2 regions of the Bacillus sp. DU-106 genome follow, and region 2 is predicted to be linked to the other one. Evidence: predicted binding sites of a transcription regulator. Region 2 holds the regulator's gene; the other holds the start of a gene.
The links. The regulator NrdR, encoded in region 2, represses ribonucleotide reductase genes. The targets are predictions, from matches to a motif close to AACACNATATATNGTGTT.

Region 1 (15,218 bases), 2.2 Mb from region 2:
TACTATCGTAAGCTCTTAAATCCAAATGGTTGAATACTACAAACTTCGCTACACCTTTTGCAAACATTATTAATACCATATTAATTGCACCTTGTAAGAAGAATAGGAACATCGTAATAATTAATGGTAATACAGATTTTCTAAAGACATTTGCTAGGAAAAATGCAAGTGTTGCAAAAAAGAACGGTGAAAGTAGTTGATATAAAGTGGACTTCATAACGATTCCTAATGTTAATTCTGTTTTACTACCATCCATTACAATACCGCCAATAATCATTGCAATTAGCATACCAGCTAATACGATAAATAACATTGCTAATAACACTGTAATATATTTAGAAAATAAAACTGCAAGTCTTTTTCTTGGACGGATTAACAATTGTTTAATTGTACCTTTTTGGAACTCATCAGTAAGAGTACGGGCAGCAAGTGTAATCCCAAAAATCGTTGTAAATAAAACAATTAAGCCAATCTCTGAGTTTGCATAATCTAAATATGATCCCTTAAACTCATCACCTTTTCCCCACTTCAACATTGCTAAAGTACCTAAAATTTCGAGTGCCGCAATGACACCCATTAAAATATACATACCTTTTTTCGCATGCAACTTTAAAAATTCATTTTGAATTAATTTAAACATTACGCTTTCACTCCCCCAGTAATCGCTAAGAACTCATCCTCTAACGTTTTATTTTGAACAGTAACTCCGTATACAAGCACATCAGCATGAACAAGTTTTTTTACAAGTTGCGGAATGTTGTCTTTTGTTACAGATGCTACAATTACATTCCCTTTTGCTTTACCTTTAATGATTTCATTTGCTTTCTGAACTTCATCTACTTCAAACGCTACAACGACTGCCTCATCATGTTTCACTTTTTCATGTAAGTTGTACTCTTGTACAAACTCACCTTGTTTAATAATAACGACGCGATCACACATTAATTCAATTTCACTCAATAAGTGACTTGATACGATTACAGCAATATTCTCTTCTTTCGCTAAACGTTGTAAATAATCACGAATTTGGCGAATACCAGCTGGATCTAATCCATTTGTCGGTTCATCTAAAATTAAGATTTTCGGCTGATGCAGTAATGCCTGTGCAATTCCTAAACGTTGTTTCATACCAAGTGAATATGTTTTCACCTTTTTATGAATCGCATGCTCTAACTCAACAAGCTTTACAATCTCAGCAATGCGCTCTTTACTAATTGGTGTAATGGCCATGTTCGCAAAATGCTTTAAGTTTTGCATCCCTGTCATATAATCATATAGTTCAGGATTTTCTACAATCGCTCCAATTTGCTCTAGTGCCTTTTCACGCTCTGAGCGAATACTATGTCCACAAATTGTAATATCGCCCTCTGTCATTGAAATAAGACCTGTCATCATACGGATCGTCGTCGTCTTACCGCTACCGTTCGGTCCAAGGAATCCGTATACTTCTCCTTCACGAACCTCAAATGATAAACCACGAATAATTTCCGTTCCACCAATCTTTTTTCGAACATTCTCTAACTTTACTACTACGTTTCCCAATGCTGATTCCTCCTTTAGACTTCTAGTTTTTTATCGACTATGTGACCTGTAACTACTAGTAATATAATTGTTAATAAACAATTAAAAAATAGATTTAAAATTGTAACCTCTGTACCAGAATAAAATGATGTATTTAAAAAACCATTTTGATCTATAAATCCAATATTATTTATAGCAAACACATACTTTTCTATTTGCTGAAAAATATACGTTATTCCTCCATTAAATGCGGTAAAAATGACGAATAAAACTAAACAAGCAACTTTATTCATAGATGATTTCACATTTAATAGTTTTACAATTACTATAATGAAATAAATAGAAACTAGCATATTAAGAAAATCTAGTCCCCATAAGAAAATAGATAACATATGATGTAATATTCCATAATTATATAAACTGTGTATTGCTTGCTGAATACCTAAATTAGTTTTTCCATTGTAAATATTTAAAGAAAAATAGTATAGAAAAATGATTCCTATTCCTAGCAAAATCATAAAGAGTAGTACACAGAATAAACTATTTGCACATATATACTTTTTTGCTGAAATAGAAGTATAACGTAGCATAGAGTTTTTTAACATTTTCCGAAAAGACGATATACCTGTTAAAAGAATTGCAAATCCATTTATACCTAGTACGATAAAGAATATAATAATAATTATATCTTGCCTACCTGAAATTCTAACTCCTGAAACTCCTTTCATATTAAATAAAAGAATTAATGAAACTGTAATAAAACCAAAGTAAATAATGGCTATCTTTCTCTTATTACAATTATATAGATAAAGAAAAAGCTGACTCATTTCTCATAGGCCTCCTTAAACAGCTCATGTACTGCTTTACCCTTTTGAAATCGTAGTTCTTCCACATTTTCATGCATTATTATTTCTCCATCTTTCAAAAAGATTACTTCATCGAATATATTTTCGATTTCTCTTATTAAATGAGTCGATATAAGTAGCGTACAATCTTCACGATAAAATTTAAGTATTAACTCAAGTACATGTTCTCTAGAAACAAGATCAATCCCGCCCAATGGCTCATCCAGTACATATAGCTTCGCTTTTCGAGAAAACGTTAAAATAATCTGCAACTTCTCAACCATACCTTTTGACAATGCTGTAATTTTTTCTTCTAACGGTATTTTAAATTCTGCAATCGTATCTACCGCTTTTTGAATATCGAAGTCTTTATAAAAATCTCGATAGAAAAATAAAGCGTTTTTTACAGTCATCCAATCATCAAAGATTGGCTTATCGGACATAAATGAAACAATTTCTTTCGTCTGTAACCCTACCTTTTTACCGTCTATTGTAATACTACCTTCAGAAGGGTGTTGCAAGCCTGCAATCATTTTCAATAACGTCGTTTTCCCGCTCCCGTTATCTCCAACAAGCCCAACGATTTTCCCTTCCGTAATCTCTATGTTTAATTCACGGATCACTGCTTTTAATCCGTATCTCTTCCATAAGTTTTCTATTTTCAATAGCTCTGTCATTGGCTCTCCTCCCTCTTATCATGTAATGAAGAACGAAGAATTGTAAGAATTTCTTCTTCTGAAAAACCTAAATTGTCCATTCCATCTATAAAAGAATGAAGTAATTCTTTCGCCATCTCTTTTCGCAGCTCCATAATTTTCTCCCCTTCATTCGTTACATACCGTCCCATTCCTCTACGTGTGACAACAACTCCATCCCGTTCTAGCTCTTGAAATGTACGCTGAATCGTATTTGGATTCACTTGTAATTCACTCGCTAATTCACGGACAGAGGGAATTTTATCACCAGGTAATAAATGTCCTGTTACGATCTCTTTTTTTATGTATTCCATTACCTGAATGTAAATTGGTGTATTTGGAGAAAACTCTATTTTCATTTCTTCCCTCCTTTTGTATTAGTGTACTAGTTAAATAATACACCGATACAAAAAGTTTGTAAATACCCATTTAATTACAAAAAAGTTCTATCCGTTAAACGAATAGAACTTCCCAAATATAAATCGCTATACAAAAATAATAGTGTTATGTAAACAAAATTATAAAGAAAAACTGTCTTATCAATGAATAAGACAGTTTTTCTTTATAATCCTATATTAAAAGTTAAACACGAAGTCATCGTCAGCTAACTTTTCAACGTTCGTTGCTTTTACGTAACCATTTCCTTTTACAGAGAAGAAATCATGGTTTTTCGTATCTGTACGTAAACCATTTAAAACGATTGGGTTAATTTCTTCTTCTTCAAACTTCGGCTCAAGTCCTAAGTTCATAAGCCCTTTATTCGCATTGTAACGAACGAAACGATTTACATCTTCTACAAGACCGATAGAAGTGTAAATTTCTTCTGTATAGGCCATTTCAATTTCATATAGTTCCATTAATAACTCTTGTGTTTCTTTTTGCACTTCTTGTTGCTCTTCTGCAGAAAGTTCTGCGAAGATTTGTTGTGCTAAAATACCGACGAATACGCCGTGAATTGACTCATCACGAATTATCAAGTTGATAATCTCACCACTTGCTGTTAGTTTTCCTTGACCAGCTAAGTAAAGTGGATAGAAGAATCCGCTATAGAATAAGTAACTTTCTAAGAACACACTTGCTACCATTGCCATGTATAACTCTTTTTTTGTTACTTCAGGCTTTAATAAACGACGATAGTAACTAGTAATAATACCAGCTTTTTTCTCAAGTAACGGATGATTGTCTACCCAGTCAAAAATATCATCAATCTCTTCTTCTGTAGCTAATGTTGTGAAAATGTGACTATAACTTTTCGCATGTACTTCTTCCATAGCTCCCATGAAAGCTAATACACTTTTCGCTTGTAAATTTTCAAGATGAACCAGTACAAGTGGCATTCCTTCGCCACCTTGTTTCGTATCTAAAAGTGTTAAACCACCTAATACACGCTTATAAGCAATTTGCTCTTCTTTCGATAATTGCACCCAAGTATTTTTGTCAGACGAAACCGCAATTTCTTCTTCTGTCCAAAACTGAGCGATGTTTTGCTTCCAAAACATTAAACTAAAATCATCTTCTTTTTTGTTCCAGTTTACCGCACGCATTAAATCGCCCCTTCTCTAAATATGATAACTAAGCATGAGCAGGGTTCAGAAAACCCTGCTCATCATGTCTCACTTTTTATATTAAACGGTACAAGCCACACACTCTTCCACGCTTAATTTACGTGTTCTCGTATAATACAGACTCTTTAAGCCTTTTTTATGTGCATAGATGTAGTAACGTGCTAATTCACGTGTTGAAATATCACTATTAACGTAAAGAATTGTACTAATTCCTTGGTCAATATGTTCTTGAATTTCTGCGATTAAATCAATTAATTTAAACTGATTCATATCGTAAGAAGATTTATAGTACCAGAACGTATCTTTTGATAAATACGGCATTGGATAATATGTTGTCGCATTCGCATATGTTCTTGATTCGATTTGACTTACGATCGGCATTACGCTTGAAGTTGCATTTTGAACGTAACTGATTGATTGTGTTGGAGCAATGGCAAGACGATATGAGTTGTATAAACCATTCTTCTGCACTTGCTCTTTTAAACTTGTCCAATCTTCTTTTGTTGGAATATGAATTCCTTCAAATAGTTGCTGAACTTTTTCAGTTACTGGGCTGTAATCTGTCGTTTCATACTTTTCGAAGTATGTGCCATTCGCATAATCAGATTTATCGAAGTCCTTAAATGTCTCGCCTTTTTCTGTAGCGATTTCCATACTTTTCTCAATAGAGTAGTAATTTAACATCATAAAGAATGTACGAGCGAATTCTTTCGCTTCTGCACTTTCATAAGCGATTTTATTTTTTGCTAAATATCCGTGTAAGTTCATTGCTCCAAGTCCAACTGAATGAAGCTCGTCATTTGCTTTTTTCACAGTTGGTGCATTCGGAATAATCGTCATATCAGAAACAGCTGTTAAAGCTTCCATTCCCGCATGAACTGCTTCACGAATTTCTTTATTTTCCATTACGTTTACGATATTTAACGATCCTAAGTTACAGTTAATATCACGACGGATAATGTCATCTGTACCGTAATCATTTATTTCTGAAGTTTCTTGAAGCTGGAAGATTTCTGTACATAAGTTCGACATCTTCACAGTTCCAATATCCTTCAATGGATGTTGATTATTTGCATTTGATTTAAACATTAAGTATGGGTAACCAGACTCAAGCTGAATCATAGCGATTTTAATAAGCATATCACGTGCACTAATATCTAGTGGCTTCTTCTTCACTTTCGGATTGCTCATTAATTCATCGTACATTTCATCGATATCAATGTCATCTAAATGCTTTCCGTATTCTTTATACACCGTGTAAGGCGCGAAAACATGGAAAGGTTCGTTTTTCTCAGCAAGCTCAAAGAACTTACTTGGAACGATAATTCCGATTGATAGAGACTGAATACGGCTCTTTTCATCGGCATTTATTTTTTTTGTATCAAGGAATTCAATAATATCCCAATGGAAAATGTTTAAATATACTGCACCGGCACCTTTTCGTTGGCCAAGCTGATTCGCATATGAAAACGAATCTTCAAGCAATTTCATAACAGGTACTACGCCACTTGCAGCGTTGTCGATACCTTTAATTTGCTCACCGCGTGCGCGTAGTTTAGATAAGTTTAAAGCTACTCCCCCGCCGATTTTCGATAATTGCATCGCAGTATTAATGTTAAAGCCGATCGAATTTAAGCTATCGTCCATCTCTAACAAGAAACAAGACACCATTTCTCCTCTTCTGCTTCTTCCCGCATTTAAAAAGGTTGGTGTCGCTGGTTGGTAATTTTGTTTTACAATCATGCTTGCGAATTGTCTTGCCTTCGAAACATCACCGCGTCCTAAGTATAATGAAACAATTGCTACACGATCTTCATAGCTTTCTAAGTATTGTTTTTGATCATTCGTTTTTAACGCATAATCTTTGTAGAACTTAGATGCTGCCATATAAGATTGGAACTCGAAGTTTTCACCATAAGCGATGTTATATACTTCCTCTACTTCCTCCAAGCTATACTCGTCCAGAACGTTGTAATAGTAATCATGTTCTTTCATATACTCCATTCGCTCTGCCACGCTATTAAAAGGAACGGTATTCTCTCTAGCTTCTTCCATAAAGACTTCTAATGCCTCTTTATCTTTATGAAGCTGATAAAAACCGTCCTGCATTTGCGTGATTTCATTATTCAGTTCAATGTGTCGCAATCTCCCGCACCCTTTCCTTAAAATATTCTACATCGTTATTTGTTCCAGATAACTCAAATTTTGATACAATAGGCACTTCATATTTAGTAGAAATCTTGTCAGCACTTGCACCGAACATGTCTCCCCAGTTACGATTGCCGCTTGCAGATACGCCTTTTAATTTTTCATTATTGCGCTCTAAAAAGTCTAAAACACGTTCTGGTACATTGCCAAAACCTGTTGTATACGTAATAAGAATAAAGTCTTCATCTATTACTAGATCTTCATCAATTTGAACGGCCGGCATATTTAATTTGTGAATGAAACGCTTCACGTTTCCTGTCATAGAATCATATGCAACTAACATTTCCGACCCTCCCTCTCAAATCTATATTCTCTATATGTTGTTCTTGATTTCTCTATATATTGTATTACGTTTCAAAATAAGACACAAGATATATGTATAAATTCTTTCTTTTTTTAACTTTTACTTTTCGACATGATAGCCGTTTTTTTTCAATACAATGACTATGAAACAACATTCTAAAACTCATGTCAATAAAGTGCTTTTCAAAAAAGTTGTCAACGAATTTAACCTTATTTTTAAAAAAGTTAACAATATATTTTGTCATAAAACGGTAGATGCTGAAGAAATATATTTCTCCAGCATCACGCAAAAAAGAACAGATATGAAACTATAATCTGCTCTAAAAAACGATTACATTTATCAAATTTACCTTATTAAATATATTATACATATACTTTCGTTTCTCGTTACATACTAAAAGATAACTATTATAGAAAAAGATTATTATTATGGAACTTCAATTTATTTATGAAAAGTTTATTCAGAGTGCTCAATGCGCAAAATATCTTTTACAAATATATGATGCGGATTTTCATCTTTATCAATCATTGTACATACCGGAGCCTCTTCATCAAAGTATACAATCATTCCTTCTACGTACTGATATGTATGTCGAACTTGTACAGTTACTTTAATTTCTACTGCTTCTTCATATGCTCTTTTTATTTTCTGAAGCATTTTTGCTGAACATTTTCGTTTCTCTGGATACATAACCATTCCCATAAATCGATTGCCGGCTCTATCTTTCCACATATAATCCCAATGTGGTAAAATGCCTTGTTTAAAATCGCCCATAATTCCCCTCTCCTTTATCTTTTATTTATCCCGCATTAAACGTCCGATTGGTGAAAGGCTACTAATCAGTGAGAGATGCCCTGCTGATCAAAATTCCTCTTTATGAACGTGGCGTTTCTGAATATGTATAAATCACTTGCCCGCCTCGCTGTGCGTTACCAATGAAATGCTTAAAGTCTTCTCTATTTACAACAACTTCTCTGAACGTATAAAATACATCTTTCGTAACAACATACTCCTTTATTTCACCATTTTTTAGCTGATCTAAAATTGTATTTGCTAATTCTTTATCCATGTATTTCACCTCTCTGCAATATTTTATTTTATCGTATATTCTATAGGTCAACAACTGTAAATTTATCCCGCTATTTGCAGGTAGTGCGATTGGTGTTGACTACTAATCAGTCGTGGAATGAACAAAAAATCTTACTGATTAACGTTTCACTTTATCTCGTTGTTATGCCATGATTTTATTTTCGTTATTTCGCAAACAATATCGTTTTACTATATGTCCACTAAATATCATATACTAACATAGCTACTTCTCTATATCAAACATTTCGGCATTCAATTATGCAAAGTTCCATACCACTATGCTACAATATACAAATAGAACTAGGAGGGATACTATGATTCGGAAAGCAAAAAAGACAGATGCAATGGCAATAGCTCCTTTATTGTATAATGCTCTGCATGAAATTGCTGAAAAAATCACAGGTAGCACAGATGAAGCAGAAGTATTACTAGGACTTGAGACATGGTTCTCAAAAGAAAATAACCGTCTGAGCTACGAAAACTGTTTTGTCTATGAACAAGACGAGAGTGCAGTTGGAGTTATTGTCGCTTATCACGGTAGTGAAGCAACACAGCTTGACGCACCAATTGTACATCACTTAAGAGAATTACATAAAGATGAATCAATTACGTTAGAAAAAGAAGCTGAGCTTGATGAGTATTACATTGATACACTATCAGTTTCAAGTGCACACGGCGGAAAAGGTATCGGTTCTAAATTAATTGAAGCTGCCGAAATCTATGCAACTGAAAAAGGGCATGAAAAAATCGCTTTACTTGTTAATTTAGAAAACACACGCGCCTATTCACTATACGAAAAGTTAGGTTATAAAAAAGATGAAATTGTTATGCTAGTAGGCGAACCTTATGCTCATCTCGTAAAACCATTAAACGTCAAAATTTCTGTATCTTAAAAAGAAAGCACACGATTTATATAAATCGTGTGCTTTTATGTTAAATTCGTATTTAATATATTTCCATCCATCGCCTCGTGAAACGTATATGTTGTACATCCCCATGGCTTTCTATGCAAAATAGGCGAACCAGACCATCCCATTGCCCTCAGCTCCGTTCCAATCATCGAATTAAAATAATTATGACCTACAAGAGCAATACTTCCATGTACGAGAGCATAACGATGTAATACGTAAGCTGCTTGCCTTGCCCTCTCTCTTACTTCCTTATAAGATTCAACATTTTTATGGTAACCAAGTATCCATAATGCTCGTCCAATACACATCCATACGTTAAGTTTACACTTCAACCATTTTGGCGCATAAAAGCTCGCCGGAACTGCCGCTTCCCTAAAAAGAGAATTTTGTATAAAAGATAAAGAATCCATTAATTCAGCTGCTGACTGTACAGCACACTTTTGATCACTCGTTACAATCAATTTCGCTACTTCAACCGCTTCTCTTGTTTCCAATGGTATAGGTTGTTTTTCTGTTATAGTATGTAAGTCATATCCTTTTATCCATTCATGAAAGGATGTAACCGTCATTGGTTCTATAGTACAATCTAAGCGACCATGACGAATAAAAGAAATCTTCATTCTTTTCACTCTCCATTCATCACTTATGAACTCTATTATGCACTAGTTCTAAACATCATACCACGCAAGAAAATAAAGTTATATACCTTTACATCTCCCCACCACTATCATGTGTTATCGAAGCATGGATACCATCCATCCCATCAAAATATGTACTCGTATCATATTGACGAATCTTTTTTAAATGCATATAAGAAAATAAAAATAAAATTAAAGCTATAACACTCCCCACAAATTCAAACATCATTTTACCGCCTCTAATTTCTCCCACTTCAGCAGGTTATTCTACTTTTTCATTATACCTCGATATAAAGATTCTCGCATTTTTGCTATTTTTTTCAAAAAACATGGATTTTCTACATATTTTCTTACAAAAAGTGAATATTTTTCGAATTTTTACTTTGGAAACATTTACAAAGTAGGAAATATGGTTCAAAATAGGAGGAAATAAAAAAACCCAAATTTATTCTTTTTTTGGGAAAACTGTAACAAGGAGAGTTGCTTATGCAGATCGCAGAAACTGGAGATATCATCGAATTTAAAGGTGGAATGCAAGGCCGTGTTCAAAAAGTAAATCAAAACTCTGTTATTGTTGATATAACAATTATGAAGAATTTTAGAGAACTAGATATGGAACCTCTTACAGTTGTAAGTCATAAAAACTATACTGTCATTAATCAAAATGCATAATATAATAGAAAGAAAGGGCCTGTATACTATACAGGCCCTTTCTTTCTATTAACGATTATCAATTGTTTCCGGATATAGATCGTGGTTCATCATGCGGTAATCAGCCATTTGTTCATACTTCGTCCCTGGGCGCCCGTAGTTGCAGTATGGATCAATTGAAATGCCACCACGTGGTGTGAATTTCCCCCATACCTCAATATAACGTGGATCCATTAATTTAATTAAATCGTTCATAATAACGTTCATGCAATCTTCATGGAAATCACCATGATTGCGGAAACTAAATAAATACAACTTTAAAGATTTACTCTCTACCATTTTTTGCTCTGGAATATAGCTAATATAAATTGTTGCAAAATCTGGTTGTCCTGTTTTCGGGCATAAACTTGTAAATTCAGGACAATTGAATTTTACAAAATAATCACGGTTTGGATGATTATTATCAAATACCTCTAATATTTCTGGGCTATATTCAAATAAATATTTTGTATTTTGATTCCCTAGTAATGTTACATCTTTTAAATCTTCATCTAATCTTCCTGTCATTTTAAACATCCCTTCTCGTTATACGCCGCGCTTATTTCCCCATACTAACGCATGAAGCTGAGGCAATACTTTTGCATCATTCATCTCTTTACAATTTACAGCTTTATCAATCAGCCATTCATACTTATCTAATAATTTTTTTATAAGCATCGCATCATCCACTGTTTTTGTATCATCGTTTCCTACTTGTAAGAAAAATGGTACCTTTGGATAACGTTCGTGCATCTTAACTGCATATTCAAAATCATGATCATCGAATACTACTACTTTTAAACTAATATCTTTTCCTGCTAGTTTCTGAATAATAGCATCTAACCTCTGAAAATCTGTTTTCATCGTTGAACTTGGTGGTTTTGGAGAAATTGTTATCTCATCAATTTGAAGTAACCAATCTTGCCATTTACTCCCTTGCGTTTCAATTGCCGTTCGCATTCCATTTTCTTTTAATATAGAAAGAAGAAACTCAATATTTTTCAATAATGCCGGATTTCCACCTGAAATCGTAACATGAGAAAAATTTTCTCCTCCAATTGCAACAAGCTCATCCCAAATATCTTCTGGTGTCATCTGTCTAATTTGATCTTTAGCTGATCCATCCCACGTAAAAGCAGAATCACACCAAGCACAGCTATAATCACAACCAGCTGTACGGATAAACATTGTCTTTTGCCCTACAACCATTCCTTCACCTTGAATAGTCGGACCGAATATTTCTAAGACAGGGATTTTACTCATCAAGCATCCACTCCCGTCTTACTTCCGCATAACTAGTCGGCGTCTCAAATAAACGAACAAATTCAACGCGAGCTCCTTTATATTCGTTCACTCTATTCTCTTTTGTTAGTGCTTCTGCCATCTTTTCATAAATCCAAACGACCATATTTTCAGCAGTCGTATTCATTGCAGGTAACGTTTCGTTTAAATAACGATGATCTAGATAAATTTCTATTTCATTCTTCCAAATTTCTTTTATATCTCCAAAGTCAATTGCAAGACCTATTTCATTTACATATCCACTAATTCCAAATACAACTTTATATGTGTGACCATGTAAGTTTTTACATTTCCCTTCATAACAGTGTAAATGGTGTGCTGCATCAAATGTAAATTCCTTGCTGACCATTACTCTTTTATTATGGTATTTGAGTTGTTTACGCTGAATATCCTTGTCCATTTTTTGCAAATTCTCTACGATGCGAAATCCAAAAAAGTTATCCATTAGTTGTTCGCTCCTTCGCGTTCTTGTAGGTACGTATCTAATCCTGCTTTACGAAGTTGACATGCTGGACATTCACCGCAACCATCACCAATGATTCCGTTATAACATGTTAATGTTTTTTCTCGAACAAACTCAAATGCTCCAAGTTCATCTGATAATTTCCATGTTTCAGCCTTATCAATCCACATAAGTGGCGTGTGAATGACAAACGGGTAATCCATAGATAAATTTAAAGTAACATTTAACGATTTCACAAACACGTCACGGCAGTCTGGATAACCACTGAAATCAGTTTCACATACACCCGTTACAATATGACGTGCTCCAACTTGTTTTGCTAATACAGCAGCAAATGATAAGAAGAGTAAATTTCGTCCATCTACAAATGTCGATGGCAATTCACCTTCTTCATGTGTAATCTCCATATCCGTTCTCGTTAACGCATTTGGAGCAAGTTGATTTAATAGACTCATATCTAGTACCGTATGCTTTATTCCTAGTTCTTTTGCAATTTCCGCTGCACAATCAATTTCTAGCTTATGACGTTGATTGTAATTAAACGTTACAGCTTCTACCTCTGCAAACTGCTCTATTGCCCAAAATAAACATGTCGTACTATCTTGTCCTCCACTAAAAACAACAACTGCTTTTTCTTTTTTCATTTCACTCATTCTCCTTCTCTACTATAAATAAGAAGAAAGAACGTTCTTGAACTGTCACAATAAAAAAACAAAACAATACCTAAGGATATTGTTGTTTCCATAGTTTTTTATAGAGGGAGTTCGCGAACCTCTCCCGCGCAGTGCACGGAATTTCTTCTTTCATTGACATAGCTTATTGTAACATATTGTATACTAGCGTAAAAATTTCTGATTTTTCCGCTATTTATTATTTCATTTCTTTCATTTTATAGTATGATTAATTTAATATAAGAAGAGAGGAGGCATCCCACTGAAATCCTTTATTATTTATCTCTTTTTAAATATATTATTCATCCTGATTACAATGCTCGTATATCATTTATTTTGGAATCAAAAAGGGAAACGCTCTCCTAAATTAAATTCAGCTATATTCATTGTACTCTGTTGCCTCGCTACCGTACTCTGTATTACATTTGCAGCAAAAACAAATAATGGTTTTCAATTTGATATGCGCCATATTGTATTAATTGTCGGTACATTAACGGGAGGGCCTATTGCTGGTGGTTCTATCTTAGTTGTATTAAACATATATCGCTTATTATTAGGTGGGGTAGGTGTTTTCCCATCTCTTATCGGTTCTGTTCTTCTATTTATTGTTCTATTATTAACATATAAATTTTTCAATCGAACTTATAATCGTATAAAAATAACACTTGCTATTATCTACAGTCTCACATACGGATTTAGTTGGATACCCTTCTTCCTTTCAAAGGTTACAAATAAGACTGATTATATACCGCATATTATTGTGTATGAATTATGTTCAATGCTTGGTACGATTCTAATTTTATATTTACTACACATATTACAAACTCAAGTTCGTCTCCAAAATGAACTTATAAATGCTGAAAAGTTTCATTTAATTGGTGAAATGGCAGCGTCTATCTCTCATGAAATTCGCAATCCATTAACTTCAACGAAAGGTTTTTTACAACTGTTACAATCAGATACATGCACTGAGCAGGAACGAAAATTATATATCGACATTGCCATTAATGGCATCGAACAAGCAAATCATGTTCTTACAGATTATTTAACCTTTGCTAAACCAAGCATTGAAAAAGAACAAATATTACAGTTAGAAGAAGAATTACTACATGCATTGTCGCTAATTACACCGCTTGCTAATTTAACAAATGTACGTACTCATTATATAAAGCAAAGCACTTCTTTTTTTATCGCTGGAGAAAAGCAAAAACTAAATCAATGTTTATTAAATATTTTAAAAAATTGCATTGAGGCTATGCCAAAAGGCGGTGATCTTTATTTCACATTAGTTCCTGATCATAAGCATATTCAGTTATATATAAAAGATACAGGAGTCGGTATGGATTCAGAACAAGTAAAACGTCTTGGTTCGCCCTTTTATTCAACGAAAGAAAAAGGTACTGGACTTGGAATGATGGTCGTATTCAGTGTTGTTCAAGCTATGAATGGAAAAATTGATATTATAAGTGAAAAAGGAATCGGTACAACCTTTTTATTAACTTTTCCACTCATACAAAAAACGTGATGAAATACTCATCACGTTTTTTCTGTTCCTTCAACTAATTCAGCAAAAGCTTTCACTTTTCCGTGCGGTTGTTGATTTTCTTTACGTGCTTTCCAGGCGCGCTCTTCTTCTCGCTTCTTCTTAGACATGTTTTTTCAACTCCTTCTTTTCTTTCTTATTTCTCCATGTAGTATTCCAAAATAAGAAAGAAAACTATGCACGTATCAAAAAAGAAGTGGTTTCCCACTTCTTCCACTTTAGCGTTGCAAAATTGCATGTTTCGCCTCTTTTAACTGCGTAAGATGTCTTTGTTCATGCAAATCAAGAAATTGAACCCATTGATACAAATTCAGATCATTAAAAACAGGATGCTTTAATCCATTTTCAAATAGATCTTTTTCATCTATAACACTATGAAGCGCGTGTAATAGTTCTTGGCGTGAATGTTCTAGCAATTGAATTCCTTGCTGTTTTTTCATTAAAGTTTCTGTTGGTTGCATTTGCTGAGGAGCTTCTCGTTTATGTGTGCGATCAAGCGTAAGTTGGAGGTCTTTAAATGGAGTCATGTTTCTTTCATTTTTTTGTAAAGCATATACAAGGGCAGACGTGACAGATTGTTCAACTAAATGCAAGTGGTGTAAAATTTGAATAATACTCCATTTATCACGGCGTGGCTTTACATTCACTTCTGTGTCATTTAACATTTCAATTTCTGATAATAGCGTGCTTCGAGTAGCCTGTAATGAATTTACTAAACTTTCTAAACTTACATCCATATTAGATTGAAGCATACTTGTTCCCCCCCTTTTGTT
Region 2 (15,218 bases):
CGTCTTTTCCAAGAGCAGTACGAACTTGAACGTCAAGTTTTGGACCGTAGAATGCCGCTTCACCTTCAGCTTCATAGTAATCAAGACCCATTTCATCCATAGCTTCTTTTAACATACCTTGTGCTTTTTCCCACATCTCATCATCCGCATAATACTTTTTAGTATCTGCTGGGTCGCGGTAAGATAGACGGAATGAGTAGTTCTCTAAACCGAAATCTTTGTACACTTCTAGAGTTAAGTTTACAACACGTTTTAACTCTTCTTTAATTTGATCTGGACGAACGAAAATATGCGCATCGTTTAAAGTCATTCCGCGTACACGTTGTAATCCAGATAACGCACCTGACATTTCATAACGGTGCATTGTTCCAAGTTCCGCAATACGGATTGGTAATTCACGGTAGCTGTGAATATCATTTTTATAAACCATCATATGATGAGGACAGTTCATTGGACGAAGAACTAATTCTTCGTTATCCATTTCCATTGATGGGAACATGCCATCACGGTAGTGGTTCCAGTGACCAGAAGTTTCATAAAGCTCTCTGCTTCCTAGTACTGGAGTATATACGTGATCATAGCCTAAGCTTGCTTCTTTATCAACGATATAACGCTCGATAATACGACGAATTGTTGCACCCTTTGGTAACCAAAGTGGTAAACCTTGTCCTACTTTTTGGCTATTAGTAAATAGTTTTAATTCTTTACCTAATTTACGGTGATCGCGCTCTTTCGCTTCTTCAAGCATACGTAAGTGCTCATCTAATTCCGCTTTTTTAACGAATGCAGTACCGTAAATACGTTGTAGCATTTTATTATTGCTATCGCCGCGCCAGTAAGCACCTGCAACGCTTAATAATTTAAACACTTTAATTTTCCCTGTAGATGGAAGGTGAACACCACGACAAAGGTCGAAGAATTCGCCTTGCTCATAGATTGAAATAACTGCATCTTCTGGAAGATCGTTAATTAAATCTAATTTTAACTCATCGCCGATTTCTTCAAAGCGACGAATTGCTTCTGCACGTGGTACTTCATGACGAACGATTTCTAAGTTCTCGTTCACGATTTTTTGCATTTCTTTTTCGATTTTCTTGAAGTCTTCAACTGTAATTGCTTCTTCCATATCAATATCGTAGTAGAAGCCATTTTCAATTACTGGACCAATGCCGAGCTCAACCTTAACATCTTTATATAAACGTTTTAACGCTTGTGCTAAAAGGTGGGCTGTTGAATGGCGTAAAATATATAGGCCATCTTCAGAATCTAATGTAATGATAGAAACTGCACCATCTTCTTCGATTGGTGTAACAAGATCGATCATCTCATCGTTTAATTTTCCAGCTACAGCTTTTTTCTTTAAGCCTGGGCTAATAGAAGCTGCGATTTCTTCAGTTGTTACGCCTTTTGGAAACTCCTTCACAGCTCCATCAGGGAAAGTAATTTTAACTACATCTGCCATCACTGGTCACTCCTCTTTTTCTCAAAATAAAAAACACTCATCCCGTAAAAAGGGACGAGTGTTGAATTCGTGGTTCCACCCTTGTTCCAATTAACATAATTGTTAATTGCTCAAGTTCAACATAACGGTGTTGTCCGTTAGCAATTACTAGAAAAACCGTTCACTGCTAAAGTTTAGAGGTGGTAAGTAATAATCCCGTACTAGGAAGCTCACACCCTAAGGCTTCCCTCTCTGAAAATCGTAGAAAACTACTCATGTCCTCATCATGACATTTCAATATATTTCATTTATGTAGGTAATTATATGCTCAAAAACTTAGAAAATCAAGGGCGTTACCTTTATTTTTTAAATTTTTCACATTGCGCTCAAAATCATGTAATCCATGTAATTGGACCCGTTCTTGGAACACATTTCGCAAAGTAATAATCATATTATGGTCTTGTTCTTTCGTATATAAATAAATCTTTTTAGGCGAAATAGAAAGAAGCGGCGCAATTACTTTCGTATCAATATATACATCATTTTGCTTTAATAATTCCTCATCTATATATTGGACCAACTTCTCCTGTTTTAAACGTCTACCTTTATCATCATAAAAGATAAAGCTTTCATCAAAAATAAGATGCACGCAAGACAAACGTGATTTACGGCTACTTACTTGTTGCCGAAGCGTCTCAATGAACATTTGGTATTCTTGCTCCATCTTATATTCATCAATTGCCACTTCCGCAAGTTTAGCCACCATTTCCCTATATGTACGAAGACGAAAACGGATATATGATGAAAACGAGAATGAGAGCGGATCACAAAGCCAATTATTTAAAGAAGACTTAATATATGACTCAAATGCGTTACGCGTTAAATCCTGAGCTACACCTTTTCTTCTTCCCTTTAAAATCTCATGTGCCATGTGCAATATTTGATGACACTCTTCTTGTTCTTCATAAAAAAACTTTTCTTTTAAAATCGTATAAATCCACTCATTTTGTTTCACATTCACAATGAAATACACCATCACTGGCAATAAGATTTTTTCAATATAATTCGATTCACGTACTGGTATGTGAATCACCACTTTTTGTTCCTGTAAATACACACTCGTTTCCTTATATAACACTTCCGCTCTTTTCAGCAATTGTCTATATACGTGCATAGCATCATTTTTTTCTTCGAAGCAAATTTCAATCACTTTTGTCCCCCCTTTTATCCCCGCTCTAAAGGACTGTATCTATACGTTACAAATCCTATAAGAGTCCGTCCCGCGTGAATTTCACTCTTAGTAGAATCACATTTCCTATCGTTAGAAAATCCACTCAATATGGCTTGCTAATTTTATATATATTAAGGGAGGGAGAAAAAAATGATACAAGCTACTATGAATTTTTATTGTATACTTTACTTATCAATAAAAGGGGGTATCTGAATGTTTGAATATAAATTCGTAAAAGTCGAATTACATTGGGGGTTCACTCGCTCAAAACCAGCTGAAGACTACCAAGAAATTATTCAAGAACATGCTAGAGATGGCTGGAGGTTCGTACAGATTGTTGCCCCTACGTTTGGCAGTTCTGGACAACCTGAATATTTCGATCTCATATTCGAAAAGAAAATATCACTATAATACAAAAAAAGAGCAAGCTGAGAAGCTTACTCTTTTACTTATGACGACGGTTTTTCCCACCAATTGGAATTGGTTTCGCTAAATATTTAATTCTTTCCATAATACGTGCTGCTTTCATTTCTTCAGCCTCACCACGCTGCGTATACGTTAAATGGTGTTCCAGTTGTTTAAAATCAAAATTAGACGTAAAGAACGTCGGTAAGTTTTCTAACATACGGAATTGTAAGATTGCACCGAGTACATCGTCACGGACAAAGCTTGACATCGCTTCTGCCCCGATATCATCTAACATTAAAACTTGTACGCGTTTAACCGCATCAATCTTCTCACCAATCGAATTATCTTGAATTGAACTTTTAATTTCACGTAAAAATTCCGGGAAGTATACGAGCATCGAACTTATTTTCTTTCGAGCAAGCTCGTTCGCTATTGCTCCTAACAAATACGTTTTTCCTACACCAAATTTACCGTACAAATATAAACCTTGTGCTTTTTTACCTGGTTCATATGTACTTAAAAATTCATTCGCTGCACCAATCGCATCGATACGTGCATTTAAATCAGAAGGATCTAAGTTTTCCATAGTTGCCTGTAAAATATCCGTTGGCATATATACACTTTGAACAAGTTTTTCATATTTCTTTCTCTCGTCATGCGCTACTTTTCTAACGCAGCGATCGTATTGAATATCAATCATCTTCCCTTGAATAACAAGCTTTGGCTCGTACCCTTGTAGCATATTTTTACATGAGCCTAAATCCGGACAATCCACGCAACCTACACTTTGTCCAATATATTCATATAACTTCACAAGACTGCGCTCAATCATAGAAGTCGTTACTTCACCCTTATGTTCATCTATAAATTCTTTCACACGCGGATGCGCCATTACTTCTGCCTTTAATACTTCATATCTATTTTTAAAGTTTTCATTTTCCATTAATTTTGCAAATGAATTTTGAATATGCTCCATTTTCTCACCTCAAAGAGCGTTCATTCTCTTCTATTAATCACGCTTATATTTTTTTAACACTTCTTCTAGTCGTTTTCGTTCATCTTCTAGCGTACTTGCATCTTTTTCTACACTTACATCTTTCTTCACTGTTTCTTTCTCTTGTTCTTTCGGCTCTTCTTCCTTAAGCCAATCTGGCACCATTTCTTTCCGCACCGTTTTCTTCGCCGTACGGCCTTTTTTCTTCGTCTCAGCCCACTCTTGATATTGACGGTTCTCTTCTTTCGCTAACGCCATCGCGTCCGCTACTGTACCGACCTTTTTACGTGCCCAATGCCCAGCAATCTTCTCGACATACGTTTTCGCAAGTTTCATATCTGAGCGTAGCATAACATAATAAATAAGTACATTCACAACTCCTGGTGTCAATTTTTGATTAATCATGACATCTTCAACGATCTGCAAGTCCGCTTTCGTTGCCTCTGCACCACCAGAAATCTCTTTCAATAGTTGTTTTGGTGAGATTTCCTCTAGCTGCTTTATTAGCATCTCCTCTTGCGATGAAGGCTCTTTCTCTTTCATCGTACGTGCAGCATGAGGCTGTACTCTTTCACTTAATACCGGTAATGCTTGACCATTTTCAAATTGATACCAATCGCGCGCTCCTTTTCTAAGCCTTTCCATATCAATTGTTTGCATCTCTGTCACTGCACCAAGAACGATATTTTGCATCGATAACACATCTACACCATACACGTAAGCAAGTGTTATAACGCAGTCTCTCACTTGATCTGTAATCGCCTTTTTAGGAACAAGAGCGGACAATCCATCTACAAATAAAGAGAAATCAAAGAAATCATTCCAAACTTTCGGAGCATCTCCCTTCTCGTTACTTGGCATAGTTGTCGTTTTCGGAATACGAAGGTCTTCTTGCGCATGCTCAAGCTGTCCTGGATTAAACGAACCAAACACATCATTGAAAGAACGCGTAACATTTTCATAAGAAGCAAAATCAAATTCTTCTTCTAAGAAATATTGCTTTACTTGATTATATTTTGTCCTGCTCAATCGATTGTATAAAAAAATACTTAAAACAATATCATCAAAAAACTGCTTCGGAGATAAAGGTGGTTGCAACTCATATATGAACATTCGAATATCTTTTTCTTTCTTAATATATACCTTCAAAAGCCCAATTGCCTCTAACTTTACTCGTTCCTCATATACTTCAGGAAGTTGCATTTGCATAGTCACCATAAGGGAATGATGCGTATTCTCTTTTCCAAATACACGATCTTGCTCAAGCTCTCCCCATAGTGTCATGTATAAGCTAAAAGCTCTACTACCTATTAACGGCTGATACAACATCGTTAACACTTTCCGGTCGTAATTGTGCAGTAGTCCTTTCGCACTTACTTTATAACGATCAATCGGCAATAGCTCCATCCATGACTGTTTTTCCATTCTTGCTTTTCCTTTCTCTCATCCAATCTATCCTCTACTTCATTCGTTCTATCTTCATTATATAAATTCTTAGTGAAAAAGAGCTATTAGCTTGCGCTTCTAGCTCTCTTATCCTATTACTTACGGTATGTAAAGAGAATAAAATACAACTTCTACTCTCTTTCTTTTTGCAGTATATCTTTTAATTCTTCAATAAATACATTTAAATCTTTAAATTGACGATATACAGAAGCAAAACGTACGTAAGCAACATCATCAATATCGCGAAGTTCTTCCATAACAATTTCACCAATCATATCACTTTTCACTTCTGATATACCTAAATTACGCAGTTCACGTTCCACGCTTTGTGTTACTTCTTCTAATTGTCTTAAAGATACTGGTCTTTTTTCACACGCTTTAATTAAACCGCGTAAAATCTTTTCTTTATTAAACTCTTCTCGTGTGCCTTCTTTTTTTACAACGATAAGAGGTGACTCTTCTACCCTTTCAAAGGTCGTAAAGCGACTTAAGCAGCTTTCACACTCTCTCCTTCTTCGAATAGAGCGCCCCTCGTCTACCGGACGCGAATCTAACACTCTTGTACCATTATGAGAACAGGATGGACAACGCAATTCATTCACTCCTTTACATTATACTCTTTATTTTTCTCTACTCACTTCACCTAAAATATATATACAATATTATATAACTCATTCTAACTCTCTTACCACTTTAAGTTCCAGCGCATCACTTTATCATCTCATCCTTAAAAATAAGATGGTATATAGGGCACTACCTCATTTGCAAGAGTCCAATTTATTCAACTAACGAGTACGTTATATTTTCCCTTTTTTATAAACTAAAAAAGAGGTGCATTATACACCTCTTTACATTTTAAATCAATTATGTTCTTTTTTAAAGAGCTTTTGTTTCTCTCTGCTTAATTTCGAAGCTACCAGTGCCTCGAGGAAGCTCGATGCTCTCACGCGTTTTCGCGTTTAAACCTTCTGCAATATATTCTGCAGCAACATTTGGATCAATACGATCCCCACAAGTATAAACATCAATACTTGCGTAACCGTGCTCCGGAAAGCTATGAATTGTTAAATGTGATTCTGAGATAATTACTACTCCACTTACACCTTGTGGTGCAAATTTATGGAAAGCAACCTCACGCACTTCAGCACCAGCTCTTAGTGCTGCATCCACAAATAATTGTTCAATATACGGCATGTCATTAAGCTTGTCGAAATCGCAATCCCAAAGTTCAGCGATCACGTGACGACCCATCGTATCCATAGTATCCATTCTACAGTTCCCCCTTGTAAATTTATTCTAACTGTTCGAATTGAAAACTAATTTGCAATTTGGCTTGCTCCACTACCACGGGGGAAAGTTAGTCCAGAGAGGTCCTAACCCTTTAAGTAGTGACTACGTACCTCAGCTCTTAAGTTTACGAGTGTTAGTATACTTTGTTTATTTTCATTTTGCAACAACAGTTTTTTCGATTTTCTGTCATATTTTCCTCTTTACTTTTCCCTAAAAAAAATAAACGATTCACAAATGCAGTAATCACAACGTTTCGTGGTATGTCCACTTTTTAAAATATACTTATATAATTTTTTTCCTTTTCAGAAAAAATTAAAAAAAGAGGGCAAATATTGCCTTGCCCTCTCCTCCCTTATTCACTTAAATGTGTTGCACATTTTCTTGTTTCGCTAACTCTTGAACAACTAACGTTACAAGATCTACAACACGACGAGAGTAGCCCCACTCGTTATCATACCAAGCAAGTACTTTCACTTTACGATCACCCATTACCATTGTAGATAAACCATCGATAATAGCTGAGTGTGTATTTGTATTAAAGTCGATAGATACTAAAGGCTCTTCGCTGAATTCTACAATACCTTTTAACGCACCGTTTGCAACAGTTTTGAATGCATCGTTAATAGCTTCAACTGTCACATCGCGTTTTACATCTACTACTAAATCAACAAGAGACACGTTTGGTGTTGGTACACGAAGTGCCATACCATGAAGTTTTCCGTTTAAATGTGGAAGAACTTTTGCTAGCGCTTTCGCAGCACCTGTCGTTGTCGGAATGATTGATTGTCCGCAAGCACGTGCTCTTCTTAAATCTTTATGTGGGTTATCAATATTTTTTTGGTCATTTGTATAAGCGTGAACTGTCGTCATTAAACCGTTTTCAATTCCAAACTGCTCATCTAACACCTTCACAACAGGCGCTAAACAATTTGTTGTACAAGATGCATTTGAAATAACAGTATGTTTTGTAATATCTAATTGGTCTTCGTTCACACCAACTACAATTGTTACATCTTCATTTTTACCAGGCGCTGTTAAAATAACTTTTTTCGCTCCAGCTTCAACGTGAAGAATTGCTTTTTCTTTCGAATTAAATTTACCAGTTGCTTCAATTACAACTTCAACACCTAAATCTGTCCAAGGCAATTCCTTTGGATCGCGGTTGTTTAAAAGGCGAATCATTTTTCCATCAACTAATAAGTGATCTTCAAATGCTTCTACTGTTCCGTCAAACTTGCCATGAACTGTATCATATTTAATTAAGTGTGCTAACGTTTCAGATGGATAGCTTGCATTGATTGCTACAATTTCGAATGCGCTTTCTTTTATTGCTTGACGAAATACCATTCTCCCAATACGTCCAAATCCATTAATTGCCACACGAGTCATAATATGTTATCCCCCTTGAATGCGTTATACTATTTATCTCCAATCCCAATAATAGTATAACACAAAAAGGGGATATGTCACTAAGCATTTTCATTAATTTCACAATTTTTTAGTCAATAATGTTCCACTTTTTTAAAATTACCTGCAATTGTGTTTTCGTTCCCATAATTGTGCCATCATTATTTATCACTTCATCTGCATTTTTCACTTTTTCTTCTAACGGCATTTGAGATTGAATACGAGCTGTTGCTTCTTCTTCTAAAAAGTTATTTCGTTTCATTAAACGTTCTAATTGCGTATGCGGCTTAACCGCTACAACTAAAATGCGGTCAACGAGACTTGTTAATTTGCTTTCAAATAAGAGAGGAATATCTAACACAACCGCTTGCATACCTTCTTTTATGTACATTTCCTTTTGCCTATTCATTTCCTCACGCACTGCAGGATGAACAATTTTATTTAACTGCAATCGTTTTTCTTCATTATAGAAAACGACACTTCCTAGTTTTGGACGATCTAGTTCTCCATCCTCTTGTAACACTTCCGTTCCAAATACTTCTACTATTTTGTTATATGCTGGTTTTCCTCGCTCTACAACTTCTCTTGCGATAATATCTGCATCAATAACTGGTATGCTCAGTTCACGAAACATTTGAGACACTGTACTTTTTCCGCTTGCAATGCCTCCCGTTAATCCAATTACTACTGTCATAATAATCCTCCTCATAATAAAAGGCGCGAAACTAATGTTCCACGCCCATACTTACATTTTCCAAATTCCAATAATGATGAGTAATACTCCAGGCAGGAATGTAAATTTTTGTAACCACTTCATATTTGATAAAACCGTTCCAAGTTTCATTCCAATAAATAAAAACAAAGAACTCATAACTGCAACTAATATCGCCATCATAGCGGGTGCATACCCTAATAAAGATGCACCAATTCCGGCACCAAATGAATCTACAGAAAGAGCTATACCAAGAAGTAATGCTTCTCCTGCAGAAATGGTGCCTGATTTATCAAAATCTGCAACAGTCGGTTTCCGTAAAATTTGAATCACTAGGCCTAGCGAGGCAATCTCTAATTTCCAGACCTTCTCCTCTTGCTTCGGTTCTTCTTTTCTCTCACTTCGAAAAAATTGATATAATACCCAAATCCCTATTCCAATAAGAACAAGCCCACCGATACGCGTTGCGATAACAGGTGAAAATACTTTCGCGATCATATGTCCAATTCCCATTGAAACAAGCATAACAGCCGCTGAACACATTCCGATAATTATAATTGATCTTAGTGGAATTCTTACGCTTCTTAAACCATATGTTAGCCCTACACTACAGCTATCTAAGCTTAATGTAAAAGCTAATAAAATAAGAGATAAATAAAGGTACATCGGTAAGCTCCTCCCTTATACATAGCTCTGCTGTATGTATATGACAAATGCCTATCCGATGTTATCTCTTTTCTATATTCTAGGCTGACAAATTGGGCAGTAATGCGTTCCTCGCCCGCCAACAACTGTTTTTTCTAATATCGTGCCACAAGTTACGCACGGCTCTCCTTTTTTCCCATATACATTTAGGAGTTCTTGGAACGAACCAATTTGCCCTTGTGAGTTGATATACGTCCGAATTGTACTTCCGCCACGCTTTACTGCTTCGCCTAGCGTTGTAACGGTAGCCTCATAAATTCGCTCAATTTCTTCTACTGTTAAAGACGAAGCTTCTCGTTCTGGATGGATTTGAGAACGGAATAAAACTTCATCTACATATATATTTCCAAGCCCTACTAAAAGACGCTGGTCCAGTAGCACAACTTTTATTTTACGATTTGTCTTTTGTAATCTTTCTTGCAAATACTGCGGTGTCATTTCAGCATCAAATGGCTCCGGACCTAAGTCAGCAAGAGGCATTTGGTTCATTTCTTCACCTTTCTTAAAGAGATGCATCGTACCAAACTTTCTCACATCTTTATAATGTAATTCCGTTCCATCTGTAAATAAGAAACGGACGTGCGTATGTTTATCAATCGGCTCATCCTCTTGATGTAATAAAAACTTACCTTCCATACGCAAATGTGAAACAATGACATAATTCGTTACATATAAAAGCAAAAACTTTCCTCTTCGCTTTATATTTTCAATCTTCTCGCCTTTTAGCATTTCTTTAAAGATTTCTGCATCATCCGGTCGTTTCACTATTTTTGGATAAGTAACAATAACATCTTCAATCGTTTTTCCTGTTACAAGATTTTCAAGTGTCCGTCTGACGTTTTCAACCTCTGGTAATTCAGGCATTTCATCACTTCCTTATTTTGCGTCGTACCAAGTTGGACCGTAAGAATAATCAACTTTCAGCGGAACTGCAAGTTCAATCGCATGTTCCATTACTTCAGGTACAAGCTGCTCTAATTTTTCGATTTCTTCTTTTGGTGCTTCAAATATTAATTCATCGTGTACTTGCAGAAGAAGACGCGCTTGTAATCCTTCTTCTTCTAAACGATCTGCCATAATAATCATCGCTTTTTTAATAATATCTGCTGCAGTACCTTGAATTGGTGTATTCATCGCTGTACGCTCAGCGAAGCTACGCAAGTTAAAATTACGACTCGTAATTTCTGGAATATAACGGCGACGATTTAATAATGTAGCTACATATCCTTTTTGTTTCGCATCTTTTACGATGTCCTCCATGTATTCTTGTACACCAGGGAAACTTTCTAAATACTTTTCAATAAATTCCGCTGCTGCTTTTCTTGTAATTCCTAAGTTTTGTGAAAGACCATAATCACTAATACCATACACAATTCCGAAGTTAACAGCTTTCGCTTGTCGTCTCATATTTGAAGTTACTTCATCTTTTTCAACGCCAAATACATCCATAGCTGTTTTCGTATGAATATCCATGTCATGTTGGAACGCTTCAACTAGCCCTTTATCATTTGCAATATGAGCTAATACACGCAGTTCGATTTGTGAATAATCAGCCGCATACATAATCCATCCTTCTTCTGATGGAACAAATGCCTGACGAATCTTTCTTCCTTCTTCTAATCGAATCGGGATATTTTGCAAGTTCGGATCCGTTGAACTTAATCGACCTGTTTGCGTTAACACTTGATTAAAGCGAGTATGAATTTTAGATGAATCTTCATGTACAACTTTCAGTAAACCTTCAATGTAAGTTGAATTTAGTTTCCCTAATTGACGATAATGTAAAATATTTGGAATAATTTCATGGTGATTCATAAGCTTATCTAGTACATCAGCTGACGTAGAATAACCTGTTTTCGTCTTTTTAATAACCGGTAAGTTTAAGTTCTCAAACAGAATAACACCAAGCTGCTTCGGTGAATTAATATTAAACTCTGTTCCCGCAAGCTTATAGATTTCCTGTTCCATTTCCTTTAATCTACCCGCAAGTTCTTCTCCCATATTACGAAGACGCTCTGTATCAACTTTTACACCCTTTACTTCCATATCAGCTAATACACGTGCAAGCGGCAATTCTAACTCTGTAAACAGTTCATATTGCTCATTCTTCTTTAACTCTTCAACGAATGTTTGCTTTACATCATATAATACATGCACTTTACGAGCCACATGCTCCGCGACTACCTTTAACTCTGGAACAGCACGTTTCGCACCTTTTCCGTAAACTTCTTCATCTGATTTCACAGCATGCGTTTCTTTCATTTTCGCTACAGTACGGAAATCTTTATCTGTATCAGCCGGGTCAAGTAAATAAGCAGCGATTAATAGATCAAAGTCAATCCCTTGCATATCTATCCCATTCCATTTCAGTGCAACGATTGCACGCTTCGCATCAAATGTATGCTTTCTCATCTCTCCATCTGCAAGCCACTCTTTAAAAGCATCTGACTTGAGAGCAATGTCTGTCTGAATAAAGTAACATCCATTTTCATTTTGAATACCGAAACCTTGAATGTCTGCTTTATGATAGTTATCTTCTTGTACTTCAACGATAAGCGCACTATCTTGCTGAAGCATTTCTTCTGTAACTTCTTCCACAATATCAAATGTAATATCATCTAATTCAGCTGGAGCTGTTTCTTCTGGCGTAACGCCTAATTTATTTAAAAGAGATGTAAATCCTAAACTCTCGAACATTGGAATGACATCACTTGCTTCATATCCTTTATACGCCATATCATCCACATGAACTGTAATCGGCGCATCTGTAATAATAGTTGCAAGATCCTTACTCATAAGAGCTTGTTCTTTATTTTCTTCCAGTTTTTCTTTTAATTTCTTCCCACTTACTTGATCTATATTTTCATACACCGCTTCAACCGTTCCAAACTGTGTTAACAATTTAATTGCCGTTTTTTCACCAACTCCTGGTACACCCGGTATATTATCTGACTGGTCTCCCATTAAACCTTTCATATCGATAATTTGCTTTGGTGATAAGCTGTATTTTTCAAATAAAGCTTCTTTCGTATATTCATCCACTTCTGTAATCCCTTTTCGCGGAATACATACAAGCGTGTTATCAGAAACAAGTTGAAGTAAATCTTTATCTCCTGAAATAACTTTTACACTCGCCCCTTGCTCACTCGCTTCTTTCGCTAACGTTCCCATGATGTCATCCGCTTCATAATTTTCTAATTCATAACGCGGTACATTGAACGCATCCAGCATCTCACGAATAAACGGGAACTGCTCTGATAATTCAGGTGGAGTCTTTTGACGTCCTCCTTTATACTCACTATACGTTTTATGACGGAACGTTGTTTTGCCTGCATCAAACGCCACTAACATATGAGTTGGCTTTTCTTCCTCTAATATTCTCATTAACATCATTGTAAAACCGTAAATTGCGTTCGTATGTATACCTTTGTCGTTATTTAAAAGCGGTAGTGCAAAGAAAGCACGATACGCGATATTATTACCATCTACTAATACGACCTTTTTTTCCAAAATTGAAACCTCCCCATACAAATTTGAAATGATTTTTTTCACAGAAAAAAACCGTTCCTTTCCTCTCTCTATATTAACATGACTAATAGAGAGAAGAAAAATAACGGCTATTTTCTTTCATATATAAAACAGACTTATATTGGCATAAAGGGAAGTGACGAGAACAGCTTAACTATTCTCGTCCAAAATTACTCCTTGGATGAAGGGGTTTTCATGTATTATATTAACAGAGCTTTATTAATATTTAATTAAGCCATTGTTAATATATTGTAAACATCCTTCATCCTATTTTTCAGTTGCTGATTTCGGTAAAACAACTGTAAACGTTGTCCCTTCTCCAACTTCACTATCTACTGTAATCGTACCTTGATGCGCCTCAACTAAATGCTTTACGATCGACAATCCAAGGCCGGTACCACCAGTATTTCTACTTCTTGCTTTATCCACCCGGTAGAAACGTTCAAAAATACGCGGAATTTCCTCTTTACTAATACCAATTCCAGTATCCGATACTTTTATATAAGCATTATATTTATCTTCCGCTAACTCTACTGAAACAACGCCTCCAGCCGGTGTATATACGATTGCGTTATTAATTAAATTAATAAAGATTTGTTTCAAACGACTTGGATCTCCAATAACAGAGGCACGTTTTAATACATTAACTTGTAAAGAGATTTCTTTTTCTCCTGCTTTATTATCAAGTACCATATGAATATCTTCAAGCAGCCCCTTCATATCAACGGTTCCCATATTTAATTTAAATCCTTGTTGTTCGATCTTCGACAAATCTAATAAATCTTCAATTAATCCTTGCATGCGCTCACTTTCTTTTAAAATAATGTGCAAGAAATGTTCGCAGAATTTTTTATTATCCATCGCTCCGTCTAAGAGTGTTTCTGAAAAACCTTTAATAGAAGTAATCGGTGTCTTTAATTCATGAGAAACATTCGCTAAAAAGTCTTTTCTCATTTGTTCTAATTTCTTTAACTCTGTTATGTCATGGAATACGAGAACAATCCCTTTCCATTCATGGTTTGTCCCGATAATCGGCGCTCCATATACTTCGAAATGCTTCCGTTCAATTCCAAGTGGCAATAACATTTGTTTACGCACTTTCACTTCTGTCATAAAGATTTCTTCTACAAGCTCAATAATTTCTGTATGATGAAACGATTCATAATATAAGCGATCTAAATATTCTTCATCTGTTACGTGGAAAGTTTCCTTATAAGAGCGGTTTACAAGGTTTATATATCCTCGGCTATCAATTAAAATCATTCCGCTTCCCATATTTTCAATTAACGTATGCAGACGATCTTGCTGCATTTCTTGTTCAAGTGTCATCTCTTGTAAATTTCGAGCTAAAATATTAATCGCTTTACTCAGCATTCCAGTTTCATCCGAATGACTTTCGTATGCACGTGCTTTATAATTGCCCTTTGCCAATTCAATTGCAACTTTCGTAACCGATTCAATTGGCCTAATATATTGCCCTGTAATTTTCATACCTAAAAATACAACTACGAGACAAGCAATGACAAATCCGATAATTAATAATCCCCACGTTTTTTGATGTACGTCTCTTAAAGGATCAATTATACTTTTCACCAAAATGTATCCTTGTTTTCCTTCTACATCTTGAACGAACACCGCATGATAAAATTCATTCTTTCGATCCGTTTCTTTCGTAATCACTTTACTTCGTTGTTTTGCCACTTCCGAAGAAAGTTCTTTAATCGTCTCTGGACTAAATGCCAATTCTTGTCCTTTTCTATATTGAACTTTCTTTTTTTCATCCAAAAATACGATAGAAGCTGGTATTTTTTCTTCTAACTTTTCAAATATGTATGGGTTTTTTAAGACATTATCAAAACCTTGCTCTTCTGCTAACGTCGCAACATACTCTGTCTCTTTTACCATTCTCTCTTTAGCATGATCTATATAGTAGTTTTCAAACACAGTTTCTAGTAATAAACCTAGTCCAACTAAAATAAATACAATAAGAGAAACAAATGTAAAAAGAAGCCTGGAACGAAATTTATTCATTCCCTTTTGGCTCCTCTAATTTATA

Region 1: the regulator NrdR is predicted to act here: its motif matches at 7,166-7,183, upstream of nrdI (class Ib ribonucleoside-diphosphate reductase assembly flavoprotein NrdI).

What each region holds. Positions count from the first base shown of each region.
Region 1 covers NZ_CP026607.1:1,300,229-1,315,446, reverse strand. Annotated here, with positions in the region: gene C3Y97_RS06795 (ABC transporter permease) at 1-640, opposite strand, end outside; gene C3Y97_RS06790 (ABC transporter ATP-binding protein) at 640-1,542, opposite strand; gene C3Y97_RS06785 (ABC transporter permease) at 1,557-2,348, opposite strand; gene C3Y97_RS06780 (ABC transporter ATP-binding protein) at 2,345-3,043, opposite strand; gene C3Y97_RS06775 (GntR family transcriptional regulator) at 3,040-3,420, opposite strand; gene nrdF (class 1b ribonucleoside-diphosphate reductase subunit beta) at 3,637-4,605, opposite strand; gene nrdE (class 1b ribonucleoside-diphosphate reductase subunit alpha) at 4,687-6,771, opposite strand; gene nrdI (class Ib ribonucleoside-diphosphate reductase assembly flavoprotein NrdI) at 6,758-7,117, opposite strand; gene C3Y97_RS06750 (hypothetical protein) at 7,595-7,912, opposite strand; gene C3Y97_RS06745 (hypothetical protein) at 8,013-8,207, opposite strand; gene C3Y97_RS06740 (GNAT family N-acetyltransferase) at 8,542-9,120, shown strand; gene C3Y97_RS06735 (hypothetical protein) at 9,156-9,758, opposite strand; gene C3Y97_RS06730 (hypothetical protein) at 9,847-10,002, opposite strand; gene C3Y97_RS06725 (YkvS family protein) at 10,263-10,448, shown strand; gene queF (preQ(1) synthase) at 10,497-10,994, opposite strand; gene queE (7-carboxy-7-deazaguanine synthase QueE) at 11,013-11,729, opposite strand; gene queD (6-carboxytetrahydropterin synthase QueD) at 11,722-12,213, opposite strand; gene queC (7-cyano-7-deazaguanine synthase QueC) at 12,213-12,875, opposite strand; PreQ1 riboswitch class I at 12,969-13,012, opposite strand; gene kinB (sporulation sensor histidine kinase KinB) at 13,219-14,427, shown strand; gene C3Y97_RS28035 (DUF6254 family protein) at 14,439-14,555, opposite strand; gene C3Y97_RS06695 (DinB family protein) at 14,664-15,197, opposite strand.
Region 2 covers NZ_CP026607.1:4,547,885-4,563,102, forward strand. Annotated here, with positions in the region: gene thrS (threonine--tRNA ligase) at 1-1,462, opposite strand, end outside; T-box leader at 1,510-1,738, opposite strand; gene ytxC (putative sporulation protein YtxC) at 1,770-2,651, opposite strand; gene C3Y97_RS23135 (DUF4177 domain-containing protein) at 2,886-3,083, shown strand; gene dnaI (primosomal protein DnaI) at 3,118-4,056, opposite strand; gene C3Y97_RS23145 (replication initiation and membrane attachment family protein) at 4,090-5,499, opposite strand; gene nrdR (transcriptional regulator NrdR) at 5,652-6,113, opposite strand; gene speD (adenosylmethionine decarboxylase) at 6,397-6,780, opposite strand; gene C3Y97_RS23160 (glyceraldehyde-3-phosphate dehydrogenase) at 7,171-8,199, opposite strand; gene coaE (dephospho-CoA kinase) at 8,309-8,911, opposite strand; gene ytaF (sporulation membrane protein YtaF) at 8,963-9,595, opposite strand; gene mutM (DNA-formamidopyrimidine glycosylase) at 9,668-10,498, opposite strand; gene polA (DNA polymerase I) at 10,511-13,144, opposite strand; gene phoR (sensory box histidine kinase PhoR) at 13,430-15,193, opposite strand; gene phoP (two-component system response regulator PhoP) at 15,186-15,218, opposite strand, start outside.